DNA from 3 places in the Streptomyces sp. NPDC017202 genome. Region 2 is predicted to be linked to each of the others. Evidence: riboswitches for the same ligand, from Rfam matches in the RefSeq annotation. Region 2 holds a riboswitch; each other region holds the start of a gene.
What was found. Region 2 has a riboswitch for thiamine pyrophosphate ahead of ACH4N1_RS25335 (thiamine ABC transporter substrate binding subunit). Riboswitches for the same ligand answer to the same signal wherever they lie in the genome.
Positions count from the first base shown of each region.

Region 1 (5,739 bases), on a different contig from region 2:
CTGGCCCGAGTTGATGTACCAGACGCCCGCGCCGACGCCGAGCACCAGCAGGACGGCGGCGACGACCGCGACCAGCTGGCGGCGGGGCCGCCCGGAGCGGCGCCGGGGCGGCGGGGGCTCCGCCGCGAACCGGGACGTCCGGTTCATCGGGTCCCCGTCGCCGCCCTGCTCGTCCTCGTCGACGGGCAGGGGGCGCGGGACCGTGAGCGAGCGCGGGATCACGCTGGTGCGGTCCTCGGCGATGTCGCGGTCCGCCGACAGGGCCTGCGGCGGCAGCGCGTCCAGCTGGGCCTCGTCGAGCGCGGCCCGCGCCTCGCGGACCTGCGCGAGCAGGGCCACCGCGTCCGCCGGACGGACGTCGGGGGTGCGGGCGGTGGCCGAGGCCACCAGCTCGTCCAGCGCGAACGCCATACCGGGGACGGCGGCGGAGGGCGGCGGCACGTCCTCGTGGAGGTGCTTGTAGAGCACCACGGCGGGGGTGTCGCCGTCGTGCGGCTTGTCGCCGGTCAGCATCTCGTAGAGCACGACCCCGCAGGCGTAGACGTCCACGCGGGCGTCGGTGGTGCCCTGCTCCATCTGCTCGGGCGCGAGGTAGGCGACGGTGCCGAGGACGGCTCCGGTGGTGCTGGTCACGGTGTCCACGGACCTGACCAGGCCGAAGTCGGCGACCTTGACCCGGCCGTCGTCCCCTATCAGCACGTTCTCCGGCTTCATGTCCCGGTGCACGAACCCGGCGCGGTGCGCGGCCCCGAGCGCGGCGAGAACCGGCTCCAGGATGTCCAGCGCGGCCCGCGGCTGGAGGGCGCCGCGCTCGCGCAGCACGTCCCGCAGGGTGCAGCCGGCGACGTACTCCATCGCGAGGTAGACGTACGACCCGTCGGTCCCCTGGTCGAACACCTGGACGACGTTCGGGTGCGCCAGCCGGGCCACGGACTTGGCCTCGCGGATGAAGCGCTCGACGAAGGAGGCGTCGGCCGCGAGGGCCGGGTGCATCACCTTGAGCGCGAGGACGCGGTCCAGGCGGGTGTCCACGGCCCGGTAGACCGTGGCCATCCCGCCGACCGCGATCCGCGCGTCCACGCGATAACGCCCGTCGAGCACCTGCCCGACCAGAGGGTCCTGAAGGGTCGTGTCCACGCAGGCGAGTCTACGAGCCCGCACCGGCACCCCTCACCGCTCACACCGGTATCGCAGCGGGACTGAAGCGGACCTGTGACGAGCGGCACGACCGCCGGCGGCGCCCGGCCCTCCCGGGCGCGGTGCGGGCAGGCGGGTGGGAGGCGCCGTCAGAAGGCCGGCCGTTCCGGGTCGAGGGCGGCGCGGCCCTCCCCCGGCGACGACGCCTGCGCGAAGTGACGGCGGGGAATGCGGCCCGCGAGCCGGGCCAGCCTCCCCGCCTCCACGGCCCCCCGCATCGCCCGGGCCATCAGCACCGGCTCCTGCGCCCGCGTCACCGCCGACGCCAGCATCACCCCCGCGCACCCCAGCTCCATCGCCAGCGCCACGTCCGACGCCGTACCGGCGCCCGCGTCCAGGATCACCGGCACGCGCGCGTGCTCGACGATCAGCTGGAAGTTGTGGGGGTTGCGGATGCCCAGCCCGGACCCGATCGGCGAGCCCAGCGGCATCACCGCCGCACACCCGACGTCCTCCAGCTTCCGCGCCAGCACCGGATCGTCGTTCGTGTACGGCAGCACCGTGAACCCGTCGTCGACCAGCGTCTCCGCCGCGTCCAGCAGCTCGACCGGATCGGGGAGCAGCGTCCGCTCGTCGGCGACGACCTCCAGCTTGACCAGGTCGGTCCCCAGCGCCTCCCGTGCCAGCCGTGCCGTCAGGACCGCCTCCCCGGCCGTGAAGCACCCCGCCGTGTTCGGCAGCACCCGGATGCCGAGCCGTTCCAGGACCGACAGCACGGACCCGTGCACCGAGGGGTCCACCCGCCGCATCGCGACGGTGGTCAGCTCGGTGCCGGACGCGGCCAGCGCCCGCTCCAGCACCTCCAGGCTGGGCGCGCCGCCCGTCCCCATGATCAGGCGGGACGAGTACGCCGTACCGCCGAGGACGAAGGGATCGTCGGCCATGGCTCAGCCTCCCTGGACGGCGGTGAGGACTTCCACGCGGTCTCCGTCGGAGAGGGCGGTGGCGGACCACCGCGCGCGGGGGACGACGGTCTCGTTGAGGGCGGCGGCCACCCCGGAGGACGCCGGCGTCAGGGACCGTACGACGCTGTCGAGGGCCGTGCCGGGAGCGACCTCGCGCCGCTCACCGTTCACCGAGATCTTCATGCGGTCTGCTCCGAGTGGGCGGCGGCGTGGAAGCGCCGGGGGGTGAAGGGACGGGCCTCGTCGGGGAGTTCGCCGGTGGCCAGCGCGTGCGCCAGCGCGTCCCCGGTGACCGGTGCCAGCAGTACGCCGTTGCGGTAGTGCCCGGTCGCCAGCAGCAGACCGTCCAGTCCGGTCGGCCCGAGCAGCGGCGCGTTGTCCGGCGAGCCGGGACGCAGCCCCGCGCGGGTCTCGGTGAGCGGCAGCTCGGTGATCCCGGGAACCAGCTCGTGGGCGTCCCGCAGCAGCTCGTACACGCCGCCCGCCGTCACCGTCGTGTCCCAGCCCAGCTCCTCGCTCGTCGCCCCGACGACCAGCTCGCCGTTCTCGCGCGGCACCAGGTAGACCTGGCTGCCGCGCACCACGGCCCGGACCGTCCGGGTCAGGAACGGCGCGTACCGCCGCGGCACGGTCAGCCGCAGCACCTGCCCCTTCACCGGCCGCACCGGCGGCAGCACCTTCGCCGGGACGCCCGCGAGCCGCCCGCTGAGGCTGCCCGCCGCGAGCACCACCTGCCGCGCCGCGAGCGTCGTGCCCGCGCGCGTGCGCACTCCCGCGGCGCGCCCGGCCGACACCGTCAGCCGCTCCGCCCAGTCGCGGTGGACGGCCACGCCCGTCCGCTCACAGGCGGCCACCAGCGCCCCCACCAGCCGCCGCGGATCGATCTGGTGGTCCCCGTCCACCCGCAGCCCGCCCCGTACCCCGGGCGCGAGCATGGGCTCCAGCCGCCGGCACTCCCGCCCGGACAGCCACTCCGAGGCCAGCCCCGACCGCCGTTGCAGGGCGTGGAGTTCCCGCAGGTGGGCGCGGTCGTCGGCGTCCAGCGCGACCGCGAGGGTCCCGGAACGGCGGTAGCCGAGGTCGTGACCGGTCAGTTCGGTCAGCTCGGCCGCGAAGTCCGGGTAGCGGCGGGCCGATTCCAGGTTCAGGCCGAGCAGTGTCTGTTCGCCGTAGTGCAGTTCCGAGACGGCGGCCAGCATCCCGGCCGCCACCTGCGCGGCCCCGCCGCCCGGCTCGGGATCCAGCACCGCCGTGGCGAACCCGCGCTGCGCGGCCCGCCACGCGGTGACCAGCCCGATGATGCCGCCCCCGACGACGAGGACGTCCGAATTGCCTGAGGACATGGGCGTCCAGCCCCTCCCTTCGCCGGCATGACCCGGATCAGGTTCGTACGGTCGGAGGCCGCCAGCCTCCCTCTCAGCCCGGTGCGTCCGGGCTCCCGCGAGTGCTCTAGGTTGGCCACCCTAGCCCCCCGTCCTCCGTCTCAGTAAGGGAGCCTCCCTCCGTGGCCCGTTCGCTCGACGGCCTGGTCCTGGCCCCGGTGGCCGACCAGGCCCCCGGTCAGGTCGGCACCCGCACCCGCTTCACGTACCGCGAACGCGACGGCGTCGTCTGGGCCGACTACGCGGGCGGCGACGTCGTCCGCGGGCATCTCGTGGGGACCCGGCGGGGGGACCGGCTGGACTTCCGGTACGTCCAGCTGCGGCACGACGGGACGACGTCGTCCGGGCACTGCGTGTCCACGGTCGTCGAGCTGCCCGACGGGCGGCTGCGCCTCGACGAGACCTGGGAGTGGGAGTCGCGGGCCGGCAGCGGGACCAGCGTGGTGGAGCAGATCACCGAGCGGGACGGCTGACTGACGGCACGTCAGCTGTCTAAGGTGATCGGGTGAGCGAGCAGACGCGGGAAGAAGACGGGCGGGCGGCGCGACGGGTGGTCGTCGTCGGCGCGGGGATGGCCGGGGTGCAGACCGCGGTCGCCCTGCGCGAACAGGGCTTCGACGGCACGGTGCTCGTCGTCGGCGCCGAACCCCACCAGCCCTACGACCGGCCCCCGCTGTCCAAGGCCGTCCTGCTCGGCAAGGCCGAGCACTCCGCCTTCGACGTCGACTTCGAGAGCCTCGACGTCGAACTCCGGCTCGGCAGCGAGGCCCTCGGCGTGCGCCCCGCCGACCACGAACTCGACACCGAGTCCGGGCCCGTCCCGTACGACGTCCTCGTGCTCGCCACCGGCGCCGAACCGATCCGGCTGCCCGGCGCCGAGGGCGTCCCCGGCGTCCACCTGCTGCGCACCCTGGACGACGCCGAACGGCTGCGGCCGGTGCTCGCCGCCCGTCACGACATCGTCGTCGTCGGTGCCGGCTGGATCGGCGCCGAGTTCGCCACCGCCGCACGCGAGGCCGGCTGCGCGGTCACCGTCGTCGAGGCCGCCGACCGGCCGCTGGCCGGTGCCCTGCCCGCCGACGTCGCCGCCGCGATGACCGCCTGGTACGCCGACAGCGGCGCCGAACTGCGCACCGGCACGCGCGTGCGGCGCGTCGAGCCCGGCGCGGTCCTCCTCGACGACGGGACCCGGCTGCCCGCCGATGCCGTCGTGGTCGGCATCGGCGCCCGCCCCGCCACCGCCTGGCTGACCGGCTCGGGCATCGAGCTGGGGCCGCACGGCGAGGTCGTGGCCGACGCGGGCCTGCGCACCTCCCTGCCCGACGTGTACGCGGTCGGCGACTGCGCGTCCTTCCCCTCCGGGCGGTACGGCGAGCGCCTCCTGGTCCACCACTGGGACAACGCCCTCCAGGGCCCGCGCACGGTCGCCGCGAACATCCTCGGCACCGCCGGCGGGGAGGCCCCCGCGGTCTACGACCCGGTCCCGTACTTCTGGTCGGAGCAGTTCGGCCGCTTCGTCCAGTACGTCGGGCACCACAGCGGCGCCGACACCACCCTGTGGCGCGGCGACCCCGCCGGACCGGCCTGGACGGTCTGCTGGCTGCGCGACGACCGCCTGGTCGCCCTGCTGGCGGTGGGCCGCCCGCGCGACCTCGCGCAGGGCCGCCGGCTGATCGAGTCGGGCACGCCGGTCGACCCGGAGCTGGTCGTGGACCCGCAGCGGCCGCTCAAGACGGCGACGGCCTGACCGGGGCCTTGCGGGGCGCGACCGGTGCTCCGTCCGGAGGACTCCCGCGGCGTCCGGCGGCGCCCCGTCCCCCTCAGGGGAGCCTCGGGTACCGACTGTCGGTCCGGGATGGCAGTCTTGAGGGGTGACCGAGATTGACGCAAAGATCGATGCTCTCGTCCCCGCCTGGCTCACCCTGCCCGACATCGCGGAGATGCTCGATGTCGACGTGACGCGTGTGCGGCAGCTGGTGAAGGAAGGCCAGCTCGTCGCCGTACGCCGTGGTGAGAACAGGGCGCTGCACGTCCCCGCCGCCTTCATCGACGAGGACAAGGTGACCAAGGGCCTGACCGGGACCCTGACCCTGCTGCGGGACGACGGCTTCACGGACGAAGAGATGCTGGAGTGGCTGTTCACGCCCGACCCGTCCCTGCCCGGGACCCCGGCGCAGGCACTGAGCGAGAATCGCGGCACGGAGGTGAAGCGCCGCGCCCAGGCGCTCGCCGTCTGAGCCGGAGATCCGCTCCCC
Region 1 covers NZ_JBIRNP010000001.1:61,696-67,434, reverse strand. The annotation lists gene pknB (Stk1 family PASTA domain-containing Ser/Thr kinase) at 1-1,137, opposite strand, end outside; gene ACH4N1_RS00280 (thiazole synthase) at 1,287-2,081, opposite strand; gene thiS (sulfur carrier protein ThiS) at 2,085-2,285, opposite strand; gene thiO (glycine oxidase ThiO) at 2,282-3,445, opposite strand; TPP riboswitch at 3,443-3,554, opposite strand; gene ACH4N1_RS00265 (hypothetical protein) at 3,607-3,957, shown strand; gene ACH4N1_RS00260 (NAD(P)/FAD-dependent oxidoreductase) at 3,990-5,231, shown strand; gene ACH4N1_RS00255 (Rv2175c family DNA-binding protein) at 5,356-5,721, shown strand.
Region 1: linked by a shared signal. The riboswitch ahead of thiO (glycine oxidase ThiO) and the one ahead of ACH4N1_RS25335 (thiamine ABC transporter substrate binding subunit) in region 2 are both predicted to bind thiamine pyrophosphate.

Region 2 (5,739 bases):
GGCATCTGAGTCCGTACCGCGACGGACGCCCGGCCCCGGTAGGGTCGGCAGCAGTCGTCCGTGGACGCCGTCACCTGGCGTGTGGCGGACGACAGCAGATCTGACGAGGAGGCCATTGCCGCGCACGGGTTGCGAACACCCCACCGGCAGTGGCCTTCTTCGTATGTGCACCACGTGAAAGAGGCGGGATCTCCCATGACCACCAAGGCCCAGAAGAGCGACGACGGCAAAGTGAGCGGCCGGTTTCTGCTGAAGCTGTCCGGAGAGGCTTTCGCCGGTGGCGGCAGCCTGGGTGTCGACCCCGACGTGGTGCACAAGATCGCCCGCGAGATCGCGGCCGTCGTGCGCGACGGGGCGGAGATCGCGGTGGTCATCGGCGGCGGCAACTTCTTCCGCGGCGCCGAGCTCCAGGTGCGCGGCATGGACCGGGCCCGCTCGGACTACATGGGCATGCTCGGCACGGTCATGAACTGCCTCGCCCTCCAGGACTTCCTGGAGAAGGAGGGCATCGACAGCCGCGTCCAGACCGCCATCACCATGGGCCAGGTCGCCGAGCCGTACATCCCGCTGCGCGCCGTGCGCCACCTGGAGAAGGGCCGCGTGGTCATCTTCGGCGCCGGTATGGGCATGCCGTACTTCTCCACCGACACCACCGCCGCCCAGCGCGCCCTGGAGATCGACGCCGAGGCCCTCCTCATGGGCAAGAACGGCGTGGACGGCGTCTACGACTCCGACCCTAAGACCAACCCGGAGGCCGTCAAGTTCGACGCCCTCGGCTACGGCGAGGTCATCACCCGCGATCTGAAGGTCGCCGACGCCACCGCCATCACGCTGTGCCGCGACAACAAGCTCCCGATCCTCGTCTTCGAGCTTCTGGCGGAGGGCAATATCGCACGGGCCGTCAAGGGTGAGAAGATCGGCACGCTGGTGAGTGAGCAAGGCAGCCGGGCCTGACCGGGGGGAACTCCCGGGTCCGACCCGTAGGAACCCCGGTTCGTACGACAGAGCCTGACCGGGCGACGGACCCCGACCGGGGGATGGACAATGTCCTGCCGGTCGGAAACCGTGCAGGAAGAAGACGCGACGCAGCCGGCCGCCGCCTCCGCAAGGAACCGCAGCCGGGCCTACTCAAGACACGCAGGAGCAAGTGGTGATCGAAGAGACCCTCCTCGAGGCCGAGGAGAAGATGGAGAAGGCCGTCGTGGTCGCCAAGGAGGACTTCGCCGCGATCCGCACCGGCCGTGCGCACCCGGCGATGTTCAACAAGATCGTGGCCGACTACTACGGCGCGCCGACGCCGATCAACCAGCTGGCTTCGTTCTCCGTGCCGGAGCCGCGCATGGCGGTCGTGACCCCGTTCGACAAGAGCGCGCTGCGCAACATCGAGCAGGCGATCCGCGACTCGGACCTCGGCGTCAACCCGAGCAACGACGGCAACATCATCCGGGTGGTGTTCCCCGAGCTGACCGAGGAGCGCCGCCGCGACTACATCAAGGTCGCCAAGGGCAAGGGCGAGGACGCCAAGGTGTCCATCCGCGCCGTGCGCCGCAAGGCCAAGGACGCCATCGACAAGCTCGTCAAGGACGGCGAGGTCGGGGAGGACGAGGGCCGCCGTGCGGAGAAGGAACTCGACGACACCACCGCGAAGTACGTCGCGCAGGTGGACGAGCTCCTGAAGCACAAGGAAGCGGAGCTGCTCGAGGTCTGATGAACGACTCTTCCTGGGGCGCTCCGCCACGTGCCGGTTCACAGGCCGGGTACTGGGGGCCCAACGATCACGGGGCCGTCCCGCACGGACCTGTCCAGGGGGCTGCCGCGGCGGGTCCCGCGTACGATGCGCCTGAGGCGCAGCAGACTCGCCCCATGCCCATCGTCCCCGACGTACCCGCTCATGGCGGAAACCAGGATGACGACCGGGGGGCCGCTCGGCTGGGCGGCCCCTTGTTCCGAGACGAGACGTTCCGCGACGGGACGTCCCACGGCGGGACGTTCCGCGACGAGACGTCCCCCGTGGGGACGTTCCGTGACGAGACCCCGTCGGTGCTGCCCCCTGCGGCGGTGCCGCAGAATCCGGAGCCCATGCCCGACGCACCGCAGCCGGCACCCGTCCCGCAGAAGAAGAGCGCGGGCCGTGACCTGACTGCGGCCATAGGCGTCGGTGTCGGACTCGGTGCGGTGATCGTCGCGTCGCTGTTCGTGGTCAAGGCCGTGTTCGTCGGCGTGGTCGCGGTCGCCGTCGTCGTCGGCCTGTGGGAACTGACCAGCCGGCTCCAGGAGCGCAAGGGCATCAAGGCGCCGCTGGTGCCGCTCGCGGTCGGCGGCGCCGCCATGGTCGTCGCCGGGTACGTCCGGGGCGCCGAGGGCGCCTGGGTCGCCATGGCCCTGACCGCGCTGGCGGTCCTGGTCTGGCGGATGACGGAACCGCCGGAGGGCTACCTCAGGGACGTCACGGCCGGTGTCTTCGCGGCCTTCTACGTCCCGTTCCTGGCCACGTTCGTCTCCATGATGCTCACCGCGGACGACGGAGCGCGCCGCGTCCTGACGTTCCTGCTCCTGACCGTCGTCAGCGACACCGGGGCGTACGCCGTCGGCTGGCGCTTCGGCAAGCGCAAGCTCGCTCCGCGCATCAGCCCCGGCAAGACCCGCGAGGGCCTGCTCGGCGCGGTGTCCTTCGCGATGGTCGTGGGCGCGTTGTGCATGCAGTTCCTGATCGAGGACGGCGCCTGGTGGCAGGGTCTGCTGCTCGGCCTGGCGGTCGCGGCCAGCGCGACGCTCGGTGACCTCGGCGAGTCCATGATCAAGCGGGACCTCGGCATCAAGGACATGGGCACGCTGCTCCCCGGCCACGGCGGCATCATGGACCGCCTGGACTCCCTGCTGCCCACCGCACCGGTGGTGTGGCTGCTGCTGGTGCTGTTCGTGGGCTCCGGCTGAACGGTCTCCCGCCCCGCACCCGCGACGAGCCCCCGTCCCCCGAGGACGGGGGCTCCTCGCATGAGCCGACCGGGGCACCCGAGTGGATCTGCCACACTGGAAGGGTTATGCCTGCACCCGGAGAACTCACTTTCGTCGCCCCCCGCGGAGCCAAGAAGCCGCCGCGGCATCTTGCCGACCTCTCGCCCGCCGAGCGGAAGGAGGCGGTGGCGGGGATCGGTGAGAAGCCGTTCCGTGCGAAACAGCTGTCCCAGCACTACTTCGCGCGGTTCGCGCACGATCCGGCCGAGTGGACCGACATCCCCGCCGGCGCCCGCGAGAAGCTGCGCGAGGCGCTGCTGCCCGAGCTGATGACGGTCGTACGGCATCTGTCCACGGACCAGGGGACCACCCGCAAGACGCTGTGGCGGCTGTTCGACGGCACGCTCGTGGAGTCGGTGCTGATGCGGTACCCGGACCGGGTCACCATGTGCATCAGTTCGCAGGCCGGCTGCGGGATGAACTGCCCCTTCTGCGCGACCGGGCAGGCCGGGCTGGACCGGAACCTGTCCACCGCCGAGATCGTCCACCAGATCGTGGACGGGATGCGGGCGCTGCGCGACGGGGAGGTCCCCGGAGGGCCGGCCCGGCTGTCCAACATCGTGTTCATGGGCATGGGCGAGCCGCTCGCCAACTACAAGCGGGTCGTCGGCGCGATCCGTGCGCTCACCGACCCCGCGCCCGACGGGCTGGGGCTCTCGCAGCGCGGGATCACCGTGTCGACGGTCGGGCTGGTGCCGGCCATCAACCGGTTCTCCGACGAGGGCTTCAAGTGCCGGCTCGCGATCTCGCTGCACGCCCCCGACGACGAGCTGCGCGACACCCTCGTCCCCGTGAACACGCGGTGGAAGGTGCGCGAGGTGCTCGACGCCGGGTTCGAGTACGCCGAGAAGTCCGGACGCCGGCTGTCCATCGAGTACGCGCTGATCCGCGACATCAACGACCAGGCCTGGCGGGGCGACCGGCTCGGGCGCATGCTCAAGGGCCGGCCCGTGCACGTCAACCTGATCCCGCTGAACCCGACGCCGGGCTCCAAGTGGACCGCCTCCCGGCCCGAGGACGAGAAGGCGTTCGTCGAGGCCATCGCGGCGCACGGGGTACCCGTCACCGTCCGGGACACCCGTGGTCAGGAGATCGACGGGGCGTGTGGTCAGCTCGCCGCCACCGAGCGGTAGTCTGGCCGACGTCAGCACTGTCCTGTTTTCGGACAGTACGACGAACCAGACATCTTCATATTCCGACAGGGGAGCGCCACAGCGCTGAGAGTGCGGCAACCGGGCCGCAGACCCTCTGAACCTCGCCCAGGTCATTCTGGGTAGGAAGTTCGGTCATCACTCGAGCTGTTGCGCCCTGCCCGGGAACCCCTCGCGGGCCCCCGGGCAGGGCCGCGTCTCTTCCTGGTCACCTCCAGGAGGAATACCAGTGCACACCAGGACGCTCATGGCCGCGGCCGTCGGCCTCGGCCTCGTCATGCTGTCCGCCTGCGGATCGTCGGACGACGGCGGATCCGCGCAGAGCGGGAGCAAGACCGTCACCCTCGTCAGCCACGACTCGTGGGCCGTCTCCAAGAGCGTGCTCGCCGACTTCGAGAAGCAGTCCGGCTACCGGGTGAAGGTCCTCAAGGACGGCGACGCCGGGCAGGCCGTCAACAAGGCGATCCTCACCAAGGACAACCCCCAGGGCGACGTCTTCTTCGGCGTCGACAACACCCTGCTCTCCCGCGCGCTCGACAACGGCCTCTTCCAGTCGTACGAGGCGCAGGGGCTCGACCAGGTCGACGGCCGGTACCAGTTGGACGCCGGCAAGCACCGGGTCACGCCCGTCGACCACGGCGACATCTGTGTCAACTACGACAAGAAGTACTTCGCCGACCACAAGCTGGCGCCGCCCGCCGGCTTCGACGACCTGGCGAAGCCGGCGTACAAGAACCTCCTCGTCACCGAGAACGCCTCCACCTCCTCCCCGGGCCTCGGTTTCCTGCTGGGCACCGCGGCGAAGTACGGCGACGAGGGCTGGCCGGACTACTGGAAGAAGCTCAAGGCCAACGGCGTGAAGGTCGTCGACGGCTGGGAGCAGGCCTACAACGAGGAGTTCTCCGGGTCGGCCGGCGGCAGGAAGGCCGGGGCGGACCGGCCGCTCGTCGTCTCCTACGCCTCCTCGCCGCCCGCCGAGGTGATCTACGGCGACCCGAAGCCGACGACCGCGCCGACCGGTGTCGCGACCGGCACCTGCTTCCGGCAGATCGAGTTCGCCGGACTGCTGAGCAACGCGAAGAACGGCCAGGGCGGCAAGGCGCTGATCGACTTCCTGATCTCGAAGGAGTTCCAGGAGGACATGCCGCTCAACATGTTCGTCTACCCGGTGGCGAAGGGCGCGGCCGTGCCCGCCGAGTTCACCGAGTACGGCCCGGCCGCCGAGGATCCCGAGACGATGGACCCGGCGAAGATCGCCGCGGACCGCGACCAGTGGGTCAAGTCGTGGACCTCGCTCGTACTGAAGTAGGGCGGCGAGCGGCCGTCCGCCGCCGGCGCACCGGGAGCGCGGCGCGGCTCGGGCTCATGGCCCTGCCCGTCGCGTTCTTCGGGCTGTTCTTCGCCTACCCGGTCGCCGCGATCACCGCGCGGGGACTGCACTCCGCCGGCGGCTGGCACTTCGGGCGCCTGTTCGACGTGCTCGGGCAGCCGGACATCCGGCACGTCCTGTGGTTCACCACCTGGCAGGCGCTCGCCTCCACCGCGCTGACCCTGCTGATCGCGCTGCCCGCCG
Region 2 covers NZ_JBIRNP010000015.1:40,211-45,949, forward strand. The annotation lists gene tsf (translation elongation factor Ts) at 1-9, shown strand, start outside; gene pyrH (UMP kinase) at 196-954, shown strand; gene frr (ribosome recycling factor) at 1,151-1,708, shown strand; gene ACH4N1_RS25325 (phosphatidate cytidylyltransferase) at 1,708-2,934, shown strand; gene rlmN (23S rRNA (adenine(2503)-C(2))-methyltransferase RlmN) at 3,042-4,148, shown strand; TPP riboswitch at 4,206-4,313, shown strand; gene ACH4N1_RS25335 (thiamine ABC transporter substrate binding subunit) at 4,414-5,475, shown strand; gene ACH4N1_RS25340 (ABC transporter permease) at 5,532-5,739, shown strand, end outside.

Region 3 (5,739 bases), on a different contig from region 2:
GACCACGGACGCGATGTGGTCGCGACCGATCCGGATGCCCGCCCGGTACAGCCCCCGCCAGCCCATCGTGGGGTTGGCCTCGTGCAGTTCCCAGACCGCCGACGTCTGGGTGACCGTCACGTCGTCGAGGACACCGAGCGATCCGATGATGATCCCGGCGAGGAGCAGACCGCTCATGTCGATCGTCGGGTACAGGCCGTGGATCAGACCGGTGTTGTCGTCCGTGTTGCCGGTGAGCGCCGCCCAGTCGACGAACCAGGAGCCGAGGACGCCGATCAGCAACAGGGAGATGAGGGTGCCCAGAACCGCCACGGAGGTGCGGGCCGACAGACCGTGACACAGGTAGAGGGCGATGAGCATGATGGCGCTCGCCCCCACGACCGCCACCGCGAGCGGGTTCGAGCCTTGCAGGATCGCGGGCAGGACGAAGAAGTTCAGCACCATGAAGCTGATGGCCAGCGAGACCAGCGCCATGACGCCCTTCAGCCGCCCGACGACCACGACGGCGACGGCGAAGATGAGGGCGAGCACGGTCAGCGGGACGCGGCGGTCCACGTCGGTCACCGAGTACTGAAGGTCCTTCGGCGCGGAGGGCTCGTAGGCGACCACGACCTTCTGCCCCTCGTGCAGCTGCCGTGACTGGTCCGGCTGGACGATCTCCGTGAAAGTACGGCCCTTGTCCGCGCCGGTGTCCACACGGATCGTGGCCTTCTTGCAGGTGCCGTTCGCCTGCTGGGCCGCGGAGGAGCCTTCAGCGGTGGAGGTGTCGCCGGTGGGGGTGCCGCCCGAGGCGTTCGCCGACGAGCAACTGATGCTCTCGACGTCGGAGACCGTCGCCCGCTGCGTCTGCCGGTCGAAGCCGACGCCGGTGCGCTCGTGTGCCGGGGCACCACCGGGCCACAGCACGACCAGACCGGCGAGCACGGCCACGCCGAAGGGGATGAGGACGGCCGCGATGACCTTGCGCAGATGCTGGGAGACGGGAGCGGCCGGGCCATGACTGTGGCTGTGCCCGTGGCCGCCACCCGGACCGGGGACGTGGCCACCGTGCCCACCGCTGTGCCCGTCGCCGGAGCCATGTCCGTGGCCCTGGCCGTCATCTGCACCGCGCCCGGGGCCGGGGCGGAAGGCGTGTCCGTCGCCCCCGCCGGCGCTTCCGTTTCTCTCACCGGCACCGCGTCCATGACCTGCACGGGGAGCACCGCCCTGACCGGTCCCGGGTGCGTGCGCACCCTCGCCGGGCAGGTGCCCGTGGCCCCCGCCGGAGCCCTGTCCGCCCTCGCGGCTGAAGCCGTAACAGCCGTCGGGACCCGGACCGCCGTCGGGACCCGGATCGGCACCCGGACCTGGACCGGCACCCGGACGAGGGCCCGATCCGGGAACGGAACTGCCCCTGGGGCCGTACCCCTGCCCTCGCCCGGGGTGTCCGGGGGGAGGAATGCCCGGACCGCGGGGCTGTTCGGGTGGTGGGAACGGAGGCTGGGGTGTCGTGGTCACCGCCCGATCATCGCAAGAACGACCGAGGCCCACTGTTCACCGCGCCACAAAGGACGCTAGCGTGGAGGCACCTTTGCACACGCGGGAGCTCGGAGCACCGGGCTGAGAGGGCGCTGACCTCCGTCTTCGCGATGTTTCACGTGGAACGTCACCTTCACCGAGTGATGTTTCACATGAATCGTCGGCAGACGGAAGCCGCTGCGTCGACCGCTGAACCTGTTACCGGGTAATGCCGGCGTAGGGAGTAGGTCTCATGACCAACAAGGATGCACGCACGCCTGCCTCCGCGCAGACCTCCGACGAGGCCTCCGTCGACGGGGAGGCCGGGAAGCCCATCGGCGGGAAGTCCATCGGATGGCACAAGGCGTATGTCGAGGGTCAGCGCTCCGACCTGCGCGTGCCGGTCCGTCAGGTGCACCTCACCAACGGGCAGTCGGTCACTCTGTACGACACCTCCGGCCCGTACACCGATCCGCTCGTCGAGACGGACGTACGCAGGGGGTTGCCGCCTCTGCGGGAGAACTGGGTCATCGCCCGTGGCGACACGGAGGAGTACGCGGGCCGCCCCGTCCGTCCGGAGGACGACGGGGTCAAACACACCTCGCCGCGCGGCGGACTGCGCAACCTCGACGCGGTCTTCCCCGGACGGCCCCGCCTGCCGCGCCGCGGCCGGGAGGGGCAGGCGGTCACTCAACTCGCTTACGCACGCCGGGGCGAGATCACACCGGAGATGGAGTACGTGGCCATCCGGGAGAACGTGGAGCCCGAGATCGTCCGCGAGGAGATCGCGGCCGGACGTGCGGTGCTGCCCGCCAACGTCAATCACCCGGAGATCGAGCCGATGATCATCGGCAAACGGTTCCTGGTGAAGGTCAACGCCAACATCGGCAACTCGGCGGTGACCTCCTCCATCGAGGAGGAGGTCGAGAAGATGACCTGGGCCACCCGATGGGGCGCCGACACGGTCATGGACCTGTCCACCGGCCGCAACATCCACACCACCCGCGAGTGGGTGCTCCGCAATTCGCCGGTCCCCATCGGCACGGTGCCGCTCTATCAGGCGCTGGAGAAGGTCGACGGCCGGGCCGAGGAGCTGACCTGGGAGATCTACAAGGACACGGTGATCGAGCAGGCCGAGCAGGGCGTGGACTACATGACCGTCCACGCGGGCGTGCGCCTGCCGTACGTCCCGCTGACGGCGAACCGCAAGACCGGCATCGTCTCCCGTGGCGGCTCGATCATGGCCGCGTGGTGCCTGGCCCACCACAAGGAGTCCTTCCTCTACGAGAACTTCGAGGAACTCTGCGAGATCCTCGCGGCCTATGACGTCACGTACTCGCTGGGCGACGGGCTGCGGCCCGGCTCGATCGCGGACGCCAACGACGAGGCCCAGTTCGCTGAGTTGCGCACCCTCGGGGAACTCAACCGCATCGCGAAGCGTTTCCATGTTCAGACCATGATCGAAGGCCCGGGACACGTTCCGATGCACAAGATCAAGGAGAACATCGACCTTCAGCAGGAGATCTGCGATGAAGCTCCGTTCTATACGCTCGGCCCGCTGACGACGGACGTCGCCCCGGCGTACGACCACATCACCTCCGGCATCGGTGCCGCGATGATCGCCTGGTGGGGCACGGCGATGCTCTGCTACGTCACACCCAAGGAACACCTGGGTCTGCCCAACCGTGACGACGTCAAGACCGGCGTCATCACCTACAAGATCGCCGCCCACGCGGCCGACCTCGCCAAGGGGCACCCCGGTGCGCAGGAATGGGACGACGCACTGTCCGACGCCCGCTTCGAGTTCCGGTGGGAGGACCAGTTCAACCTGGCTCTCGACCCGGACACCGCACGGGAGTTCCACGACGAGACCCTGCCGGCCGAACCGGCGAAAACGGCCCACTTCTGCTCGATGTGCGGGCCGAAGTTCTGCTCGATGAAGATCTCCCAAGACATCCGTCGTGAGCACGGAGGCAGTCGGGAGGAGGCCGAGGAGGGTATGGCGCAGAAGTCCAAGGAGTTCGCGGCCGCGGGCAATCGGGTGTACTTGCCGATCGCGGACTGACGCGAGGCAACGGCGCCGCTGCCGTGCCGGTTGGGGCACGGCAGCCGGGCCGCCGTGTTGAGGGCCGGGGCGGCGTCGGCGGTGGTCGCGAGGGTGGGACGCGGGTGGGCGGCCGTTGGTTTCCGTTGGGGAGGTACTTCTGGCGTGTGGCTCGGCAGACTGGTGTCATGACAGCGCAATCCATGAGCAAGGGCGCCAATCTGCCGGTCGATGTGCCGTCCGTACGCGTCGAGATCAGCTGGTCCGAACAGGGCGGCGGACCGGACGTGGACGTGTCGGCCCTCCTGCTGACGGTCGCCGGCAAGGTGCGTGACGACGCGGACTTCGTCTTCTACAACCAGCCGCGGCACGCCTCCGGCGCCGTGCGGCATCTGGGGAAGCGGAGCGCCGACGGTGTCACCACCGACACGGTCGAGGTGGACCTGCGTTCGCTGGAGAGTGCCGTCGCCCGTGTGGAACTGTGCGCGTCCGCCGACGGCGGCACCTTCGGTCAGGTGGCCGGTCTGACGCTCAGGCTGCTCGACGTCGGGGGCCCGGCGGAGCTGGCGCGGTTCGACATGCGGGGGGAGACCGAGACCGCGTTCATCGGCGGTGAGCTGTACCTGAGGGAGGGGCGCTGGAAGTTCCGTGCGGTCGGGCAGGGGTATGCCTCCGGGCTCGCGGGCCTGGCCACCGATTTCGGGATCAGCGTCGATGAGGAGCCCGCCGCTACGGCAGCCGGCCCCGGGGTGCCGTCCGTACGCACGCCTCCGCCGCCTCCACCCGTCGTGCCCATGTCGCCCCCGCCCCCGCCCCCGCCCCCGCCTCCGTCGGCCGCGCCTCGGCCCTCTCCGGTCGTGCCCACGTCACCGCCTCCCGCTCCGGCTCCCTCCACCGCCGTGTCCGCGTCGTCCTCCGGGGGCGCCCGGCTGACCAAAGGGGAGGAACGCCTTCCCGTCGAGATGCGCAAGCGGCTGTCCCTGCGCAAGCAACAGGTGGCCGTCAGCCTGAGCAAGCGTGGTGCGGCCGGGGTCAGCGCGCGGGTCGTTCTGGTGCTCGACGCATCGGGGTCCATGTCGTTCCTGTACTCCCGCGGTGTGGTGGCGGACGTGGTCGAGCGCATGGCCGCGGTGGCGGCACAGCTCGACGACGACGGCGAGATGCAGGCCTGGACGTTCGCCTCGAACCCGGCCCGGCTGCCGGATCTGCGCCTGGGGGAACTTCCCGAGTGGCTGCGGCTGCATGTGCGGGTGGGGGAGATCAGCCTGTTCCGGCGGAGCAAGAAGCCGCAGAAGGGGCTGCAACCGGGCCAGGTCGACATGCGCTCGGTCGGCATCCAGAACGAGGAACAGAAGGTCATCGCCCAGGTCAGAGACTTCGTCCGGGCGAATCCGGCGGCAGCCCCGACGCTGGTGCTGTTCTTCTCCGACGGAGGCGTCCACCGCGACGCCGCGATCGAGAAGGAACTGCGGGCCGCGGCGGAAGAGCCGATCTTCTGGCAGTTCGTCGGACTCGGCCGCTCCCACTACGGCGTCCTCGAGCGGTTCGACACGCTGCCCGACCGACGCGTGGACAACGTGGGCTTCTTCGCCGTCGACGACATCAGCACGGTCCCGGACCCCGAGCTCTACGACCGGCTCCTGTCCGAGTTCCCGCAGTGGCTCACGGCCGCGGGGCAGGCGGGCATCCTCTGACCGGCAGACCGGCAGACCGGCAGACCGGCAGACCGGCAGACCGGCAGACCGGCAGGGGCCTCGCTTCTGCTCCGTACGGCTTGCGCTCCCCGGGGCGGGGGCGCAAGCCGAGGGCCTATTCCGGCTGGTGCTCGGGGCCTCCGAAGTCCGGGCTGGTGTAGTCCGGGCTGCTGAAGCTCGGGCGGGAGCTGCCCGACGTCCCTTCGTCGGGGCTGCTGAAACCCGGACGGCCGTAGCCGATCTTCGGTAGACGGCCGGTGGGCGCCGGCGGGGCCGGTGCGGGGTCGAGCGCGACGCTCGTGCCCGTGTCGGCGAGGACCTCGCGCAGGAAGGGCAGGATGCCCCGCTCCAGCAGGGCTTCCTGCCAGGCATCCTTGGCGCGGTCCACCTCCTCGCTCAGTTCGCCGTACGGGCCGGCCTCCAGGGAGGGACGGTTGCGCAGGGCGGTGAGCAGGAGGCCCACGGTCGCGACGAGGATCGCGGCCGCGGCCACCGCCCCGAACG
Region 3 covers NZ_JBIRNP010000002.1:192,693-198,431, reverse strand. The annotation lists gene ACH4N1_RS05100 (YibE/F family protein) at 1-1,245, opposite strand, end outside; TPP riboswitch at 1,569-1,758, shown strand; gene thiC (phosphomethylpyrimidine synthase ThiC) at 1,751-3,562, shown strand; gene ACH4N1_RS05090 (VWA domain-containing protein) at 3,730-5,235, shown strand; gene ACH4N1_RS05085 (hypothetical protein) at 5,351-5,739, opposite strand, start outside.
Region 3: linked by a shared signal. The riboswitch ahead of thiC (phosphomethylpyrimidine synthase ThiC) and the one ahead of ACH4N1_RS25335 (thiamine ABC transporter substrate binding subunit) in region 2 are both predicted to bind thiamine pyrophosphate.